Regions from separate parts of the Lysinibacillus sp. A1 genome, predicted to be linked through region 2. Evidence: riboswitches for the same ligand, from Rfam matches in the RefSeq annotation. Region 2 holds a riboswitch; each other region holds the start of a gene.
What was found. Region 2 has a riboswitch for cobalamin ahead of PI85_RS07560 (ABC transporter substrate-binding protein). Riboswitches for the same ligand answer to the same signal wherever they lie in the genome.

Region 1: another riboswitch for cobalamin. It lies ahead of PI85_RS03720 (glutaredoxin); the one in region 2 lies ahead of PI85_RS07560 (ABC transporter substrate-binding protein).
Region 3: another riboswitch for cobalamin. It lies ahead of PI85_RS20335 (iron ABC transporter permease); the one in region 2 lies ahead of PI85_RS07560 (ABC transporter substrate-binding protein).
Region 4: another riboswitch for cobalamin. It lies ahead of PI85_RS02690 (hypothetical protein); the one in region 2 lies ahead of PI85_RS07560 (ABC transporter substrate-binding protein).

Annotation. Positions count from the first base shown of each region.
Region 1 is NZ_JSZM01000005.1:113,838-118,769, reverse strand. It holds gene PI85_RS03730 (chitobiase/beta-hexosaminidase C-terminal domain-containing protein) at 1-23, shown strand, start outside; gene PI85_RS03725 (NAD(P)/FAD-dependent oxidoreductase) at 501-1,406, shown strand; cobalamin riboswitch at 2,025-2,203, shown strand; gene PI85_RS03720 (glutaredoxin) at 2,320-2,544, shown strand; gene nrdI (class Ib ribonucleoside-diphosphate reductase assembly flavoprotein NrdI) at 2,541-2,900, shown strand; gene nrdE (class 1b ribonucleoside-diphosphate reductase subunit alpha) at 2,897-4,932, shown strand, end outside.
Region 2 is NZ_JSZM01000010.1:64,503-69,434, reverse strand. It holds gene PI85_RS07570 (S9 family peptidase) at 1-159, opposite strand, end outside; gene PI85_RS07565 (precorrin-3B methylase) at 222-908, opposite strand; gene PI85_RS07560 (ABC transporter substrate-binding protein) at 961-1,956, opposite strand; cobalamin riboswitch at 2,120-2,307, opposite strand; gene PI85_RS07555 (translation factor GTPase family protein) at 2,484-4,424, shown strand; gene PI85_RS07550 (hypothetical protein) at 4,530-4,932, opposite strand, start outside.
Region 3 is NZ_JSZM01000032.1:60,944-65,875, forward strand. It holds gene PI85_RS20315 (ATP-binding protein) at 1-483, shown strand, start outside; gene PI85_RS20320 (response regulator transcription factor) at 455-1,156, shown strand; gene PI85_RS20325 (YdhK family protein) at 1,198-1,782, opposite strand; partial or broken gene PI85_RS20330 (biotin transporter BioY) at 1,899-2,494, opposite strand; cobalamin riboswitch at 2,648-2,839, shown strand; gene PI85_RS20335 (iron ABC transporter permease) at 3,035-4,081, shown strand; gene PI85_RS20340 (ABC transporter ATP-binding protein) at 4,087-4,878, shown strand.
Region 4 is NZ_JSZM01000004.1:136,561-141,492, forward strand. It holds gene ytvI (sporulation integral membrane protein YtvI) at 1-535, opposite strand, end outside; gene PI85_RS02680 (hypothetical protein) at 626-1,177, shown strand; gene PI85_RS02685 (glutathione peroxidase) at 1,265-1,810, shown strand; cobalamin riboswitch at 1,913-2,111, shown strand; gene PI85_RS02690 (hypothetical protein) at 2,273-2,830, shown strand; gene PI85_RS02695 (ABC transporter substrate-binding protein) at 2,814-3,764, shown strand; gene PI85_RS02700 (tyrosine-protein phosphatase) at 3,900-4,664, shown strand; gene PI85_RS02705 (MATE family efflux transporter) at 4,801-4,932, shown strand, end outside.

The DNA of each region.
Region 1 (4,932 bases), on a different contig from region 2:
CTGAGGAAATTGAATTTAAGTAATAACTACTTGCAGTAAGAATGTTAGGCATATGTCAATCATTTAGGGACTTGTTAATTTAGACTGCATGGATCATATTTAGCCATTCCAAATACAATTGGAGTGGCTTTTACTTTTTTCATCAATAACTATTGAAAAATGGAGATTGGGCTCATCTCCATAAAGTAGATAAACGGAGTTACTTTTCTAAAGTGAATAGATGTACTTCAATTAACGGTGCTTAGACAGTATTTCAAACATTCAAACCAAAAATTTGACGAGAAAAAAATAAATAGATATTATAGATATGTTAAGTCCTTAATAGAGTGATTAGACCCAACCAGCTAAACTGTATCTTTTTTATTGAGATCAAGGACTAATATATAATGGGCTTAACAAATGGAACGAAAAAGATATCATACATATAATTAGCGGTGTCTTTTGCCTTAATTGTAGATATTAAAGGTCTTTAATATATTGTGGTGTGGAGGGAAATAATGATGAATCAATATGATTGTATGATTATAGGTGGAGGCCCTGCTGGGTTAAGTGCTGCCTTAACATTAGGAAGAGCGCGCAGAAAGGTTGCACTAGTTGATAATGGAACAAATCGAAATCGTGTAACTCAGGAGTCACATGGTTTTTTAACAAGAGATGGGATAAAGCCACAAGAATTTAAGAATCTCGCAAGTAAAGATATAGAATCTTATCCTTCTATAACAATGATGGATCAAACCGTCAGAGAAATAATTAAAGATGATATAACTGGTTTATTTCTAGTCAATACTTCGGAAAATAAATCTTATATATCTGAAAAAATACTGTTAGCTACTGGAATACAAGAGGAATTTCCTCTCCCGCAAATCAGACAATATTATGGTAAAAGTTTATTTAGCTGTCCATATTGCGATGGTTGGGAGCTGCGAGACAAGCCATTGGCTATCATTGCAGAAAACGAGGAGCATATTAGTCATATGACGAAATTGGTTTTTAATTGGTCACAGGATTTAATCGTTTTTACGAATGGTCATCAACTTTCTGAGAAGGTTCAAAATGATTTTGAACAAAAGAAAATTAAGGTGTATACAAATACTATTAAAGATTTACATGGGGATGATGGTAACTTATCGAGTGTTGAATTAGAAACAGGTGAAAATATTTTAAGAGCTGGTGGATTTGTTGTGCCAAGTTTTTATCGTCCCAATAAATTTGCTAAACAGCTAAATTGTCAAGTTGATGAAAATGGAACAGTTATGACTGATGGTGCTGGACGTACAACTGCGGCTGGGATATATACTGCAGGTGAAACGGAAAAGGGTGGTCCCTCTTCTTTAATGATTGCAGCTGCGGAAGGTTTTAAGGCTGCTACAAGCATAAATATGGATATAACAATAGAAAGGTTTTAAATTTATGGTTAGCTGATGAGTCATATAAAATTCATCAGCTATTTTTAATAGGACTAATCAAGCTGGCGGAGAATGAACTTGAATATGTTATACTATAAATAAATATAGAATAACTAGAAAAGGTACATATTCATTGTAAATTAGTTGAAAAGGGTAGAACGATTGGTTTCCTCGCGCCTGTAGGTTGAGCACATTTTAGTAGTCGTCGTTATGTTATGACGAAACGAAAATGTGTCATCATCGCAAGAGAGGGGTCCTACTTTAGACTAGTACAATAAAAAAATTTACGAAGATAGGATGTATGGAGTAGGATGCGAGATTTACATCATACTCATAGTTTTACACATAATTGCATCTTTACTGTAAAGGAAAGATGCCTTTTTTATGTATAAAATTACTAGGGTGGCTACGTTTTTAGGTAAATAAGCGACTATTATTTTACTTCTTATTTTTTAATAAAATAATGCTATCGCATTCGTGCTTATATGATTATATTTTAGTTCGTTCTTACAAGGATATGTCAGAAAATATGAATAGTCTCAAATTGATGAACTTTTATTTCTCGATTTACTTTTTATATAAAGGATGGTACACTTAAAACTATCGAAAAACAATATATTGTGTTCGTTTTGTGTAGGTACTACTATATGTAGTTTAATAGGGAAGTTCGGTACTATTCCGACGCTGTCCCCGCAACTGTTAAGCTGACGATGATTATAACCACTGTGCATTCGCATGGGAAGGAAATCAGAGATTGAAGCAAAGCCAGGAGACCTGCCTATATAAAACAAATTTATCATTTCTTCGGGGATTAAGAGATGGGAACGTCAGTATTTTTAGTATGTTAACGTTTCCATTTAAGCTATCTCTCTAGAAGAGGTAGCTTTTTTATTTTATGAAAAGAGGGATTACTATGAAACTTTATACGAAAACAATCTGTCCAAAATGCCTATGGGTAAAATCCGAATTACAACGAGCAGGACTTGAAGCAGAAATTGTTAATATTGATCATGATGAACAAGCGAAACAAACAATTATAGATGCAGGTTTTTTAAGTGTGCCTGTTTTAGAGGTGGATGAAACATTTATAGGTGATGTTCAGGAAATTGTTTCTCGTATTGAGATGATCACACTATGATCGTTTACGCTAGTCGTACAGGAAATGTCCGTAATGTAGTTTCTAAATTAAGGGCAGAATCTATTGAACTCTCTGAGGAATTAAGCTTGAATAAGCCTTATCTTTTAATTACATATACAGATGGATTAGGTGACATTCCAGCAAAAGTCCAACGTTTTTTAGAAAAAAATAGAGATTTTTGTAAAGGAGTAGTTGCTAGTGGCAATAGTAACTTCGGACATCATGTATTTGGTGGTGCTGGGGAGAAAATTGCTACTACCTATCATGTACCCTTAGTGAGGAAATTAGATTTGCGTGGCAATCAAACAGATTATGAAGCAATACAAACGTTTTATGAAACGAGGGTAATGGGATGAAAACTTATTTAAAGCTTAATAATGACGTACTGAATCGTTATAGTACAACGGGGCTACTAGAGTTAGAAAAGGACCGTGAGGCTACTCGCCGCTACTTTTTAGAATATGTCAACGTACGTTTACGTTATTTTATAGATATAGAGGAAAAAATCCGCTATTTAGTGGATGAGGGATACTACGAAAAAGATTTTATCGACATGTACGAGATGGATTTTATAAAGAAGCTGTACAAAAAAGCATATGATTATAATTTCCGCTTCCCGTCATTTATGAGTGCAAGCAAATTTTATGACAGCTATGCTATGAAAAGTCGTGATGGTGAAGAAATCTTAGAAAAATATGAGGACCGTATTGTCATTATTGCTTTGTACTTAGCACAAGGGAACACAGTGCTAGCAAAACGTTCTGTTGAAGCAATGATGGAAGCCTATCAGCCTGCAACACCTACTGCATTAAATAGTGGGAAAAAAGCCCGTGGTGAATTAGTAAGCTGCTTTAAATTATCAATGGATGACTCTATGAATAGTATTGCTGAAAATATTGGCTATTGTTTAGAGCTTTCACGCCTAGGCGGAGGGGTCGGGGTCAACTTAACGGATTTACGTCCTTTAGGTGATCCAATTAAAGAAATACTAAATCGTGCAAGTGGTGTTATCCCAGTTGCAAAATTATTAGAAAACTCATTTAGTTATTCTAATCAGCTTGGTCAACGAAATGGCTCAGGAGTTGTCTATCTAAATATTTTCCATGCAGATATAGAGAATTTCATTTCATCAAAAAAACCAAATGCTGATGATAAAATTCGCCTCGCAACACTATCAACAGGAATTATTATTCCAAGTATTTTCTTCGATCTGATGAAACGTGATAAAGATATAGTGTTATTTAGTCCATATGATATTTTTAAAGTATATGGTAAACGAATGTCGGAAATTTCAATTTCAGAAATGTACTATGAACTACTTGATAATCCTAAAATCCGTAAAATTAAACGTTTGAATGCGCGTAGACTCTATACTGAGGTGAAAAAAGCTCAATTTGAATCAGGTTATCCTTTTGAAATTTTTGATGATAATGTCAATGAAGTACATCCACTAAAAAATATCGGTCGTGTAAAAATGTCAAACCTATGTACTGAAATCTTACAAGTTCAAGAAACTAGTGTCATTACAGATCAAGATCAGCCTAACGAATATGGGTTAGATGTGTCGTGTAATTTAGGGTCAATTGATATTCATGCAGCGAGTAAAGTAAATGATTTTGAAACATTAATCGATACAGCTATGCACTTATTAACAAATGTGTCACAAATGACATACATCAAAAATGTCCCATCAGTGGCAAAAGCGAATCGATTAATGCACTCAGTAGGGCTAGGTTGTATGAATCTCCATGGACATCTTGTTACGGAGGGCATCATGTATGGCTCGAAAGATTCTATTGATTTCATGGACCGCTTTATGGAAGCAATGAACTATTATTCGCTTAAATCATCGATGGAAATGGCTAAAGAAAAAGCAGAAACGTTCTACCGATTTGAAGATAGCGATTATGCTTCAGGTAGCTATTTTGATCAATATGTAAATAAGAATGAAGAAGAGCTATCACCCGCTGTGTTAAAAGCACTTGGCAACATTCCAATTATCACTAATAAAATGTGGGAATTATTAAAGGAAGATGTTATGGAATATGGTCTATTTCATTCATATCGTTTAGCGATAGCACCAACAGGCAGTATTTCGTATATTCGTAGCTGTACGGCATCCATTTCTCCTTGTACAGAGCGTGTAGAGGTTCGTGATTATGCAGATAGTCGCACGATTTATCCAATGCCACATTTAACAAACGAAAACAGTCATTTATATGTAGAGGCCTATGATGTTGATCCTTATGATTTAATTGATTTATATGCAGCTTCTCAAAAACACGTTGACCAAGGTATTTCAATGACTCTTTATGTCACTGACAATTGGACAACAGAACAACTAGCTAAAGTATACATTTATGCATGGGTTAAAGGGATCAAGTCCGT
Region 2 (4,932 bases):
TAAATTTAAATAAAATAAGTTAGATACATAGTCTTTTTTCTTCTCATCAATACGTGTCTCTACATACACTACCTCAGTCCCATCAGGTGAGAGCTGTGGATCTGCCACTGATTTCAAGTGATAAAGATCTTCTGGTTGAATCCCTTGTTTAGATGTCATGTTCTTGCTCCTTTGTATTGTCATTTTCTATGCTCTACTACAATATTTCGACACCCTAAGTATTATTCCTGCAACTCTATCGATTTTTTTACTAGTTCCCAATCAGCATTCATTTTTGTTCTGCGATAAAACTTATAAAAAGGTTCATTGGAACGAGCTTGGTTCTGATAGAGACGAATGATTTGTAGCAAAAAATCCTCAATATGATCAATCCCTACCCTTTTCGCGAAGAGAGTACCCGCCTGTGCCTTCGCCCCCATAGGGATGGCTCCTAAATAAACATCAAAGCTCTCATGCTGATAGACTAAACCAATATCATCATATGTAGGATTATAGCAAGCCGATGCACAGCCATTCACATTGACTCGTATTCTTGTAGGCACAGTTATACCGTCCAATGCCTGATAGAGTTGTTCTGTTTGAGGAACTGCCTCCATTTTTTCACCATCACAAAAATCACATGCCTTCATGGCAATATGAGGTCCTGAGGAAGCAACAAACAGTCCAGCCTCCTGTAAGGCATGGGTCGCTTCTGTCAGTTCGCTAGAGGGGATCGATAATAATATGCTATAGGAGGCCGAATATTTAATGGCCCCCTTCTCCCCTACAATTTCAGCTATTTTTTGAAACTGGGCTGGCGTATAATGCTTATTAATAATGCCAGGGCTTACCACTAATCGTGTATAACCACCTTGCTGATTTAGAGTTTCGAACGTTTTATCTGGTATGTTTTGACGAAATGCATTCATTGTTATCGCTCCTTAAGAAAAAGGAGCTAGCAAAGCGCTAGCTCGAATGTTTTTAAAAGTTGGCAGGGTAGAAGCCCTTGGCTAAAATTTGAATGGCCGCTGCAGCACGTACCCCTTCGGATGCCGCTGAAAGTGGAAGAATGACAAAACGATCATTTTTGACTGCTTCCATTTCCTTCAACGCTGGATCATTTTTTAAGAATTTTATCTTTTGTTCAGCAGTTGTTTCACCATAATCAATGACAACCACCACCTCTGGATTGCGATCTACTGCATCTTCCTTGGATACCGTTGTCCATCCTGACTCCACATCTCCAAAGATATTTTGACCACCAGCGATTGTTACTAGCTCATTCATAAAATTTTGACCAGCCGTGAATACATCTTTATCACCACTGTCAAAGACTAGCACACGTAAATTTTCACTGTCTTTTGGTAATTTCGCTTGAATTTCTTCGACATCTTTTGTCATCTGTTCAATTAATGCTTCACCGCGATCTTCCACGCGGAATATTTCCGCGATATGACGAATATCCGTGAAAATATCCTCTAATGTTGGCTTTGTCATATTGGAAGCCGTATGTAAATACGTATGAATTCCTAATTCTTCAAGCTCCTCTGGTGTTCCAACACCTTTCTCACCAAAGCCACTTTTCCAGCCTGCATACAAGAAATCTGCCTCGGCATCAATGACTTGCTCCTTTGTTGGATATTGATCTGAAAGAACTGGAACTTTATCGTAGGCTGCTTGAAGTGGCTCGTAGATTTTATCATCTAAATAAGCTGTCCCTACCATGGAATCCTCTAAGCCTAATGCAAGCATAATTTCTGTTACATGCTGATTTAGGCTAATGGCCTTTTTAGGTGCTTCCTTATAGGTTTGGGTAGTTTCATTATTTTCAATGATGATCTCAGATGCTGTCGCCTCAGACGGTTCAACTTTTTCAGTTTGTGTTGCTGATTCAGGCTTGTCCTTTGCGCCACACGCTCCTAATACAGCGATTAAGGCGATGACCATGACTAGCCAAATACTTCTCCATTTTTTCATGTCCTTTTCTCCTTTGTTGTCATAAATATAGAAAGAAATCAGAGACTTCTTTGCTACTAGGATAATTGGAAGGGCATAAAAAAACCCTCTTGTCGCCAAGAGAGTTGCATAGTGAAAAAACGGTATTAGTACCTTTATCACTATCCCCATCCTCGTGGTTCTTAGTTAACATACATATACTGGCAGGTATCCTGGCTTAGGTTCATCATCTATACGCCTTCCCATAGTAAAACTACAGTGGCATGCTGTATAGACTCCCCATTTACAGTTGCGGGACAGCATCGGAATTACACCGATTTCCCTTTTAAGCAAATGACTAAGGCCATTTGCACCAATATGTTCTATTTATGCTATTGATAGACTAGCAGTTCATGCGTTAATTCTAAATCAGTAATAGAATGCAAAAAATATAATCATCATTATATTAGCACTATTTCGACAAAAAGACGAATCATTTTACAAGATATAGTTGTGCTAGTATTCTGATACAATGAGAAGATAGCTACCTATAGAAACGAGGATATATTATGTACAAGACGATTGGGGTTCTTGCTCATGTTGATGCAGGAAAAACAACCTTTTCTGAGCAAGTGCTTTTTCATACAAATAGTATTCAAGCGCGGGGACGTGTCGATCATCAGGATGCCTATTTAGATAATCATGAGCTTGAGCGCAAACGGGGCATTACGATATTTGCCGAGCAAGGACGCATGACTATTGGCGACGATACATATACGCTGATTGATACACCAGGACATGTCGATTTCTCCCCAGAGATGGAGCGTGCCATCCGTGTCATGGATTATGCCATCATTATTATTAGTGCAGTAGAGGGTATTCAAGGTCATACTGAAACGGTATGGCAGCTTTTACGAAACTATCATGTCCCTACATTCTTTTTTATTAATAAAATAGATCGTGACGGAGCAGATGTAAGGGCTGTGATGACCCAGCTCCATAAAGATTTCTCGGAACATGTATTATTCGTCGATGAACCACTTCAGGAGAATTATGTTTCGAGCACAATCATGGAATGGCTAGCGGAGCGTGATGAAAATCTCCTGGATGCCTTTTTGAATGAAACTTTGGAGCATGGTCTGTGTATGAAGCAGCTACAATCGATGATTAAAAATGAATCCGCCTTCCCCTGCTTTACTGGTTCGGCATTAAAAGATGAAGGCATTCAAGAATTGATTGCTCAACTTCCACTCATAACGGGTACTCACTTCGCGCCGGAAGCACCGTTTCAAGGAGAAGTCTTTAAAATACGACATGATGGCCATCAGCGTCTAACATTCATCAAGGCTTTAACAGGAAAATTACATGTTCGAGATGAATTTACGTTTGGAGACCTTACAGAGAAAGTAACAGAAATTCGTCTTTATAACGGCAGTCGATTTGAAACTGTTCAGCATGTTGAGGCCGGTGAAATCTTCGCTGTTAAAGGACTCAGCCAGGCAAACATTGGCGATCACATTGGCAGTAACAGGCTATCACAACCCTATGAGCTTGTCCCTACATTACAGGCAAAAGTTCAATACGAGGGTGAGCAACATATTAAAGAAGTATTAAAGATTTTCCGTCTACTAGAGGCCGAGGAGCCATCATTGCGTGTCGTATGGCAGGAAAAGTTTCAGGAAATCCATGTGCATATAATGGGTGTCATTCAGTTAGAGGTCCTGATTGAAGTATTATTGAAGCGCTTTACACTAAACATCACTTTTGGGGAGCCGCAAATATTATATATGGAAACAATTGCGACAACCGTTACAGGCTACGGACATTTTGAACCACTTAAGCATTATGCAGAAATTCATTTATTAATGGAGCCAAATGAACGTGGGACAGGCATTACCTTTAGCAATGCCTGTCATGCAGATGATTTATCAGTGGGCAACCAACGCCTCGTAGAAAAGCACTTGTTTGAACGTGATCATCATGGCTTACTCACAGGCTACGCAGTAACAGATATTCATTTTACGCTCTTAACGGGACGTGGACATAATGAACATACGTCTGGCGGTGATTTCCGAGAAGCCACTTTCCGAGCTCTGCGCCAAGGACTGGAACAAGCACAGAACGTCCTGCTTGAGCCCTATTATCGCTTTAAAATGAAGGCTTCCAATGACTTTATCGGCCGTATGATGACCGACATTCAACAGGCTGCTGGCACCTTCGACGACCCTGTACTCACTGAAACAGACGTTGTATTAACAGGACGTGCACCAGTAGCGACCTTCATGAGCTATAGCACGATTTTTGCCGCCTATACAAATGGGAAAGGTGCGCTTACCCTCCAATTTGATGGCTATGATGTGTGTCATAATGCAGAAGAAGTAATAACTCAAATAGGCTATGATAAAAATGCCGACCCTGAATACAGTTCTTCCAGCATTTTTTGTGCAAAAGGTAAAGGCTATTCTGTCCCTTGGCAAGAGGCGCAAGCAGCCATGCATTGTCAGAGTTAAGTTCATGTACTAGCATGGCAAATCTGTTGAACTGGTACTTCAGATGAAGATAGAATATCTATACAAATAATAAAGCAAGCCCTCCGCTTCATGGAGGGCTTGCTTTTAAATGGCACCAACAGCTTTCTTTGAAGGCTTGTGCACCGGATAGGCAGGTTCAACCACCACGTAACCTTGTGTATTCATGAAGTCGATAACTACTTTTCCAGGCTGGCTTTTTAATATTTGTAGTTGATCAATTAATGTTAATAATAGCTCGTGTCCGTTCCCACGTGGATGCCAATTAAAGTGATAATCATTTAATTCCTGAACGGCTTGAAGAAACTGTGAGTATTCCTGCTGCACAAATGCGATTAGTTTATCCTGATGAGGAATTTGCTCTAAATCGTTCATATACGTTTCATAAAAACGGATGACAATCGAGCACAATAAATCATTGACACGTGCAGCACTTAACACTGGATTGGGCTCCTGTGAAAGACGGTCAAGATTAGGCTTTGCTCGTGTT
Region 3 (4,932 bases), on a different contig from region 2:
AATCTAGATTTACAGGATTTTTTTACTGGTATTAAAGGGAAATTAAGTCCTGCTTTTCAAGAAAAAGATATCCACTTTGATGTGTGCTGTGAAAAGGGATTAACGTTATGGGCAGATGAGGCAAGATTAGAGCAAATAATAATTAATCTATTAAATAACGCATTGACCTATTGCGGACAGGGAGATACTACCACGGTAGATGTAAAGAAGGTCAATGGCGTAATAACGATCATAATTCGAGATACAGGAAGAGGGATTCCCAACAAGGATTTACCGTTTATTTTTGAGCGCTTTTACCGCGTAGAAAAATCTAGAAGTCGTGCATTGGGTGGTTCTGGACTAGGACTTGCCATTGTCAAGGAACTCGTACATGCTCATGGGGGAGAAGTGACGGTTAAAAGTGAACTAAATAAAGGGACCGTTTTTGAATTATCGTTTAAAGGAGTAGGAGCGGATGAAAACCATTTTATGCATAGACGATGAACCAAGAATGTTAGATTTATTGACTCTTTACTTAGAGCCCAGTTTTCAATGTAGAGCAATGTCTTCCATTCAAGATGCGCTCATTTATCTAGAGGAAGAGCATGTGGATTTAGTTCTTTTGGATATTATGATGCCAGAGATGGATGGATTTCAAGTGTGTGAAGAAATCAGGAAGTTTTGGCATGTGCCTATCATCATGCTTACGGCTAAAGGAGAGCATTCAGATATTGTAAAAGGTTTAAACATGGGGGCAGATGATTATATAGTAAAGCCTTTTGATGAGGAAGAGCTATTAGCACGTATACATGCTGTATTAAGGAGAACCAAGATAGAAGACAAGGTGGTTGTCTTTGAGGGGTTATGCTTAGATAAAGAATCCTTTGAATTATATTATCAACAAGAGGCAATCCCATTAACACCAAAAGAATTTTCCATGATGTCCTTATTTCTAGATTATCAAAATAAAGTGTTTTCTAGAGAACATCTTATTAACACAGTTTGGGGTTATCATGTATCCATTGAGGATCGCACTATCGATTCCCATGTCCGTAATTTACGAGAAAAATTAAGGAAAAGTGGATTTCCTGCTGATGATTACTTGCAAACCGTTTGGGGAATCGGCTATAAATGGCAGAAGTTTGCGGATCGCAAGACTTTAGAACATAAAAACTAAAAAACAACCTCTGCCAAATATACTGGGAGAGGTTGTTCAGATTATTGCGCTGTTAACTCATCTTCTGTTACCCATTTATGATTTTTCACTGCTTCACCATTCGTGGTTGAAATGTAATCAATCATATAAACTGTGGTTGGTACAGCTTCTTCAATGCGGACGGTTGCGTTTTTCATGCCTTCCATATGAGTAGCAGTCGTTTTTACCTCTGTACCAGGGGATAGTGGTGCTTCCCCTATATCCATTAATTCTTCATGGATAATCCATTTATGATTCTCTACACGTTTGCCACCTGATGTTGGATCATAAGAAATGATATAGGCTGTAGTTTTATAGGCACCAACAATCGTCGCTTCGGCACCCTTCATACCCTCCATATGCCCATCTGTCATCATAGCGGTACTTCCAACCGGAAATGCTGGATCTTCAGCTTTTCTTAATGTAGCCGGTACTTCTGCTGAGCTAGAATGGTTCATTGTGGAGTGATCCATTTCTGTTTGTTGCTCAGTCTCAGGAGTATTGTCTGAAGTTGATGAAGGCTCCGTTTTATCTTCAGAGCAAGCGGATAAAGTAAGTAAAGCAACTGCTGATAATAGTCCACCTGACCATCTTCGCTTGAATATCATATGAGATCCTCCTTTCTATTTGCCCTTACTGTAACAAACAAATATGCAGAAAAGATGGACATTCATTATTACAAAAAACTTCTTTAGTCTATTGACTAAAGAAGTGGATGGAAGCGTTATTGAATGGGCATGATTTTCAATGATTTTTGTAGTCGGTACGCTAACATACCAGCGAAAATAGCTAAAATAATATCTTTTGGGAGTGGGGAATCATCCAGAGCCATGCTAATCCATAGGAAAAATCCTCTGGCGCACTGGCCCATAGTTTATACGCAATAAACATCCAGTTTGTACCTACTAAGTAATTGATAGCAGTTGCGATGAATGCGGCTAGCATAAAGCTTTTCTTTGTACCACTTCGCTCTACCATTAAACCGGCAACATATGCTGCTAAAATAAAGGTGATAATGAATCCAAATGTAGGGCTTAATAGTTGACTGAACCCTCCACCAAAGTGAGCAAAGACAGGTGCTCCTGCTAATCCAATACACATATAGACAGTGCAGGCAAGCGCTCCCCTCCTACTACCCAAAATAAGTCCAGCTAAAATGGCAAAAAAGGTTTGTAGAGTAATCGGCACTCCTCCCACTGTCATAAAGGGCACAAAGGAAGTTATATTGGCACCGATCATCATGAGGGTGGAAAATAATCCAATATATGCAATATCTACAGTCTTTAATTTTGGATGGCTTTGTTCGGATACTGTTGACATGACTTCACCTCTAATTTCAAAGTATTTATCGTTAGTGTAAAAACGAAAACAAATGTGTTAACTTTATTGTAAGTATAGGTTAACTTAAGCGTGTTGGAAATTACTTGTAGACTAACTATCTATAAAACTGTATGATAGAATCGTCATAATTTTTTAACTTAACATACTATTGGTGTGACATTTTAAACAATGTCGCTTAAAAGGGAAGTCGGTGGAAGTCCGACGCTGTCCCGCAACTGTAACGAGGAGTCCTATCATGTTTATTTGCCACTGTTAAAAATGGGAAGGCTATTTATAGGATGATGAATCGAAGTCAGGAGACCTGCCAATAAGTAATACCTGTAATGCCCACGAGGATGCAAGCAATTACGGACAATAGCTGGATTTTCTGACTTTGTTTATTCGAGGGTATTTTTGTGCGTATTTTTGCATGAAATGCCCTTTTTTTATTGAGTGTCATCTGAAGTAAGATCATCTGACCTACATTATGCGAACGTATATTTAATTGCTTCATTCATCATCTTAGTAGGAGTTTAATGAATGAATAAAAAATTTATGTTATTTTCTTTAGTGCTTCTTTTCGTATTAATTGTATCCATGACATTTGCTGTAATGGTTGGATCTGTTTCGGTGACGCCATTATATGTATGGAAAGTAATTCTTTCGAAATTACCATTTATACAACACACTATAGAGCAAGATTGGAGTCGCTCACAGGAAATTATTATTTGGCAAATAAGAGTACCTCGCGTTATCCTTGCCGCTATTGTAGGAGCGGGTTTAGCCATTGCAGGGGCAGCGATTCAGGCACTTGTACGAAATTCCATTGCGGATCCATATATTTTAGGAATTTCTTCAGGAGCAGCAGTTGGAGCAACTTCAGTAATTATTTTAGGTGCTTTTTCATTTTTAGGTATCTACGCACTTTCTGTATCAGCCTTTATAGGGTCTTTGCTCGCAATTGGTTTAGTGTTTTTCTTATCGCGCGTAGGTGGCCGTGTCTCGATTTTTCGCTTGCTATTGGCAGGGATGGCAGTTTCCTTTATATTAACGGCCATTTCTAATTTTATATTAATGATGTCAAAGCAAGAGGGTGCTTTAAAGGCTGTTATGTTTTGGATGTTAGGCAGCTTAGCGGGAGCAAAATGGAATAATATTATTATTCCAGCCTCCATCTTTTTCATTGTGTTTGGGCTTTTATGGCTATTCTATCGAAATTTAAATTTGCTATTACTTGGGGAAGAGGCAGCAGTAACATTAGGGGTGAATCTTCAACGATTTCGCATACAGCTCATTTTACTTGTCTCACTTTTAACGGGGGTACTTGTAGCAGTGAGCGGTTCTATCGGATTTGTGGGATTAATTATTCCGCATATAGTACGATTAATTGTCGGTTCTAACTATAAATATGTAATACCGGTCAGTGCTTTATTCGGAGGGATTTTCTTAGTTTGGGCAGATGCATTAGCTCGAATTATTATTGCTCCACAGGAAATGCCAATTGGTATTATTACAGCCTTTTGTGGGGGACCGTTTTTCATTTGGTTACTCCGTCGTAATAATTATTCTTTCGGTGAAGGAGATTAACTTCCATGACATTAGAAGCAAAACAAGTATCATTCTCCATTTACGATCAGCGAATACTTCATGAGGTAAGTGTAAAAATAAAGGAAAAGCAATTTGTCGGGTTAATTGGCCCCAATGGTAGTGGGAAGTCGACATTGCTTAAAAATATGTATCGTCTCCTAAAGCCTGAAAGTGGGACAGTCTTGTTAAATGAACAAGATATTTTAAAGCAATCTAGTAAATCCATTGCTAAAAATTTAGCCGTTGTTAGTCAAGAAACACCCGTATTATTTGACTTTACTGTTCATGATTTAGTCAGTATGGGAAGGACTCCACATAAAAAGCTATTAGAGCTTGATCAGGAGCAAGATTTTCAAATTGTAAAAGATGCTTTGAAGCAAACGGGCATATTGCACCTAGCGAAACGAAGCTTTAGCTCACTTTCCGGTGGGGAGAAGAAGCGTGTTATGGTGGCAAGAGCACTCGCTCAGCAAGCACAGATACTTATATTAGATGAACCAACAAATCATTTAGATATTCAACATCAACTTCAACTGATGGATTTAATTCAAACTTTGCATCTAACAGTAGTAGCCGCTCTCCATGACTTGAATATCGCCGCCATGTACTGTGACCAAATTTATGTTTTACAGCGCGGACGCATTGTTTGCCATGGTACACCAGAAGAAGTACTTACACCATCATTGTTGCGAGAAGTATTTGGAGTATTTGCTGATATTCAAACACATTCACTGACGGGTAGGCCGTATCTTACATACGTCCCTGAACAATTTGCAAGAGGGGGCAACCTTATTTAGTTTGCCACGATCATTCAACACCATCTAATAAAAAAGGGCGCCATTTCATCTAAG
Region 4 (4,932 bases), on a different contig from region 2:
CTAGCATAAATAGGAATAGGGCAATCATATAGACGAGAAGACTGATAAATAGACTTGGAATCTCTGAAAAGAAGGCCGAAACTTTGCTATAATTAAAGAAGCTTAAAAACGTTTCTTCAATTTTCTTTATGAAATCCATTGTGGTTTTTTGAAGCGAAGTACTTACTTCAGGTGGAAAGTCTTCCGTGTATTTAGAAATATTTTCTTGCATATGAAGCCACATATCTGATAGCTTGGAAATATAATAGGGAGCTTGCTTAGACAATAAAATTATTTGCGTCATGATCTGCGTAATTGAAATATAGCAAATAATAGAAATGATAATGACACTCACTATGTATATAAAGGCAACTGCAATTTTTCGAGACATTTTCCAGCGCCTTTTAAAGAACATGACGATTGGTTCAAGGAAAAATGCGCTGATAGCTGCTAATATTAACGGCATAGATACCGGAATAATAAAGTAAGCGGCTATAATTAGGGACAGAATCACTAGCAATCGAAAAATCAATTTCCTAGCATTAAATTTATTCATAAACTCACCTTCTTTGCGAAAAAAATTAAGTTAAGTGTAACATAAATCAAGTTTTATGACGTTCTGAAACAATAAAGGTAGGGATAAATTATGGAAAAAGAGATTTTGCAACTTTTTAGTAATCTAACAGAGCGTGATCGAGATATTCAATATGAATCTTACGAGGAACTGATGAAAATTATGCAGGAGCCCGTAGATTGGACATATGCAGTGTGGGAACAGCTTGTACAAGCACTTACATATAAAAATGGGCATGCACGTGCACTTGCCGCACAAATTTTATGTGCTTTAGCTGCAAAAAGTGATCCCGAAGAAAGAGTATTAGAAGATTTTTTAAAGATTTGGGCAGTGACTTATGATGAAAAGCCCGTCACGGCAAGGCATACATTACAGGCTATTTGGAAAATTGGTTTAGCAGGCCAAGTACAAAGCGATTTAGTCGTATCTTATTTAGCCAAGAGATTTCAAACTTGTTTAGATGAAAAGCATCCTACTCTCATTCGCTATGATATTATTGTATCTTTAAAAAAATTATATGATCAAACGAGTGATCCTAAATTATTAGACATAGCACATCGCTTAATCAATGAAGAGCAAAATGTTAAATATAAAAAGAAATATAAGTCAGCCATCCGTTCTTAGTAACGAGATGGTGTTTTTTGTGCAAACCTTTGGTAATGAGGAGATTAGTCAACTATAATATATGAAAAAAACAAAAGGGGTTAGGGAATGAGCATTTATAATTATTTAGTACGAAAGCCGAATGGTGAAATTTTATCAATGGAAACTTTTCGAGGAAAAACAATGCTAATTGTTAACACGGCCAATCAATGCCGATTTACATATCAATTTGAAGACTTACAAAAAATGTACGATAAATATGGCAAAAATAATTTTGTCGTTCTAGGATTTCCTTGTGATCAGTTTGGCCATCAAAATCCTGAAGATGGAGAGGAAACTGCGCATCTTTGTAAGGTCAACTATGGAGTTACGTTTCCCATTTTTGAGCTAGTCCAAGTAAATGGTGAGACGACACATCCTTTATTTAATTATTTAAAACATGAAGTCGATTTTCGTGAATTTGGAAAAGCAAGCATGCAGGAGAAAATGCTTGCTGAGGCAATTGTTCAACTTGCTCCAAGCTTTTTAGATGGTCGTAATATTCGCTGGAATTTTACTAAATTCCTAGTAGATGCAAGCGGAAAAACCATAGCTCGCTTTGAGCCTACAGACTCACAGCTTGATATTGAGCAAGCAATTGAAAAAGTATTGTAGTAGAGTGATTTTATGGGAATTGAAATACGTCTAAAACGGCTATCATTTTTGTACGCAACTATTTTTTCCTATCAATCTATGATAAACTGCTTTACAAGTGAATTATTCTTGCAGAATAAAGGTGCTAGCTAGCATAATCGGGAATTCGGTATAAGCCGAAGCTGTTTCCGCAACTGTAAGTACAGCTATTATAAAGATGAACCACTGTTTCATAGGAAATGGGAAGGTTCTTTATAGCTCTTATAAATTTTATAGGAGCGTTGTACAAGCCAGGAGACCGACCTTTATTTGAACGTATAACAACTCTTCGGAAGCTAGGAGGATATACGGCAAATACATAGGCAGTGTCGTGTTTCTATGACAATCATTATGTTATTTTCGTCGTTCCTTTGCGTGAGGAGCGACGTTTTTTTATGTTCTATAAAAGTGAGGATTTTCATTAAGAAAAAGGGGGACAGCAGGTTGAAAAAAGATGCACGTTATTCTTGTTATCCTTTTATGCGAGAGAAGGCTTCAACTGTCGATTTTGAGATTCGCACAGATAGTTTAACAACGCATTTAGGGGTTGCGCTAGCTATAGTAAAGAAAGAGGATGTACAAGTTGTTGCAGATGATTTAATGCAGATTTTACCTATGGCTTATCATGTGAATGGCTCGGTTCGTGGGAAGCTAGCAGTTACAGATGAGGATCTATCCTGGTTAAGTGAGCGCTATGATTTTTATGTAAGTCATGTGAAGGAAGAGATTCAAAGTTTTGTTTTACCTCAAGGAACAGAGGCTGCTGCTGCTTTACATCTTTGTCGTAGTGAGGCGAAAAAATCATATCGAACTTTACACAAGGTTTCGGAAGAACGAGAGATACCGACTATTCTCTTCGATTATTTAGGCTTATTAGCCAATGTATGTTTTGTAATGGCTGTCTATACGAATCAACAAGCTGGAATAGCTGAAATTCCGTTTATGAGTAAATCATATCCAATGAAAAAGAAAAAGGTGAATAATAATGAAGAAACTATTTAATTTACAATGGCTATCGGTTTTATTGCTAGCGCTCGTTTTAGCAGGTTGTGGAACTGCGGAAGATACAAAAAATAAAAATGGTTCTCAAGATGAACAAAAGATTGAGCAAACAAGTTACAAAGTAACCGATGATCGTGGCGTAGAAATAGAGTTTAAGGAAGTGCCAAAAACAGTTGTGTCCTTACAACCAAGTAACACAGAAATTCTATTTGCATTAGGGGTTGGCGATAAAATTGTAGGTGCCACTGAATATGATACATATCCAGAAGCCGCCCAAAAAATCGAACGTGTTTCTGATACTGTGAATTATAACAGTGAGCGAATTTTAGCGTTAAAGCCAGATGTTGTTATTGCGTATACGATTGGTGAGAAGGATGCACTTAAGCCACTCGAGGATGCAGGAATTAAAGTATTTGTTATTCAATCAGCGGCTACATTTGATGATGTATATGGAGATATCGAACAAATTGCAGCTGTTATGGATGTTAAGGATAAAGGCAAGGCATTAAACGAGGAAATTAAAGCAAAAATCGCTGATGTGCAAACAAAGGTTAAGGAAGTAAAAACACCAAAAAATGTTTATTTAGAAATTAGTCCGAAGCCAGAAATATATACAGCAGGCTCTAGCACTTTCCAACAAGAAATATTAAATGCGGCAAATGTAAAGAATGTGTTTGCAGATTTAGATGGCTGGAAGCAAGTATCTGAGGAAGATGTAATTGCGAGAAATCCAGACGTCATTTTAACAACAGTCAACTATACAGAAAATCCAATTGGAGAAATCCTTGCTCGTGATGGGTGGAATACGGTAACAGCTATTCAAAACAAGGCAGTTCAGTCCCTTGACACAGATATCTCAAATCGTCCAGGTCCACGTATCGGTGAAGCAGTTGAGCTTGTTGTTAAAGCTGTGTATCCAGAGTTATATAAATAAGATCGTAGAAAATGCTAGTTGTTTATTACAGCTAGCATTTTTTATTTTATTACCTAGTGTGAAAATTGGTATTCATGTAGTTTGTTCGATAGAATAAAGGTAAGAACGCTTATTAATATAGGGAGGTGTAGTTCAGTGAAGCAAGTACAAAAAAATATTCCGTTTGAGGCCGTTTATAATTTCCGAGATATGGGGGGATATCAAACGAGAGATGGGCGTGTTATAAGAAATGGCTTATTTTATCGCTCTGCCGCACTTGGTAAAATGACATCGACAGATAAAGAATTATTTGAAACATTAGGTATTAAAACAATTTTTGATTATCGTGACACAAATGAAGTACAACATAATCCTAATCCTGTGTTTCCACAAACTCGATATATTCAAATCCCTGCGAAGGGAAAGCATGCATTTGAAATGCCAACCAATACAGGTGGTAGAGAATTTTATAAAGTAGTTAACGCTGATATGTTCAAGGAATTTTATGCACAAATGCCTTTTCATAATCCCTCTTTTAAAGAATTAATGACGACTATACAAGACCCTGATAATTTAGGGCTAGTCCATCATTGCGCAGTTGGAAAAGACCGAACAGGAATTGGCGGAGCTCTTATTTTATTGGCTTTAGACGTACCTGAAGAGACCATTATGGAAGATTATTTAAATACGAATATTCATTTGCGTCCCATGGTAGAAAGAATGGCTCAAACGATCCAGCACCAGTATAATGAACAAGAATTACAGCAATTTTATGCATTAATGTCCGCTCGTGAGGATTATTTACAGGCAGCGTTGGATGCTATGGATCATCGTTACGGCTCAAAGACAGCTTTTTTGGAGCAGGAGTTTGGTCTAACGGCTGATAAGCGTGAGCAATTACAGTCATATTGCTTAATCTAAATAAAATCCCTTTCACAAATTAGTGAGAGGGATTTTTTATGTGGAAGCGTTGTCTTCCTATAAATCTCTTTACAGTCTGAAAATTTATGATAAGATACAATAGATTTTTAAGAAAAGTATAGGAGAAGTGAAGGTATTGGCAGACACAATAAAAGAAGCAAATAAGTTAAGTCTATTCCATTTAACATGGCCTATCTTTTTAGAAGTATTTTTATTTATGTTGATGGGACTAGCCGATACTTTTATGCTTAGTGCGCTATCAGATAAT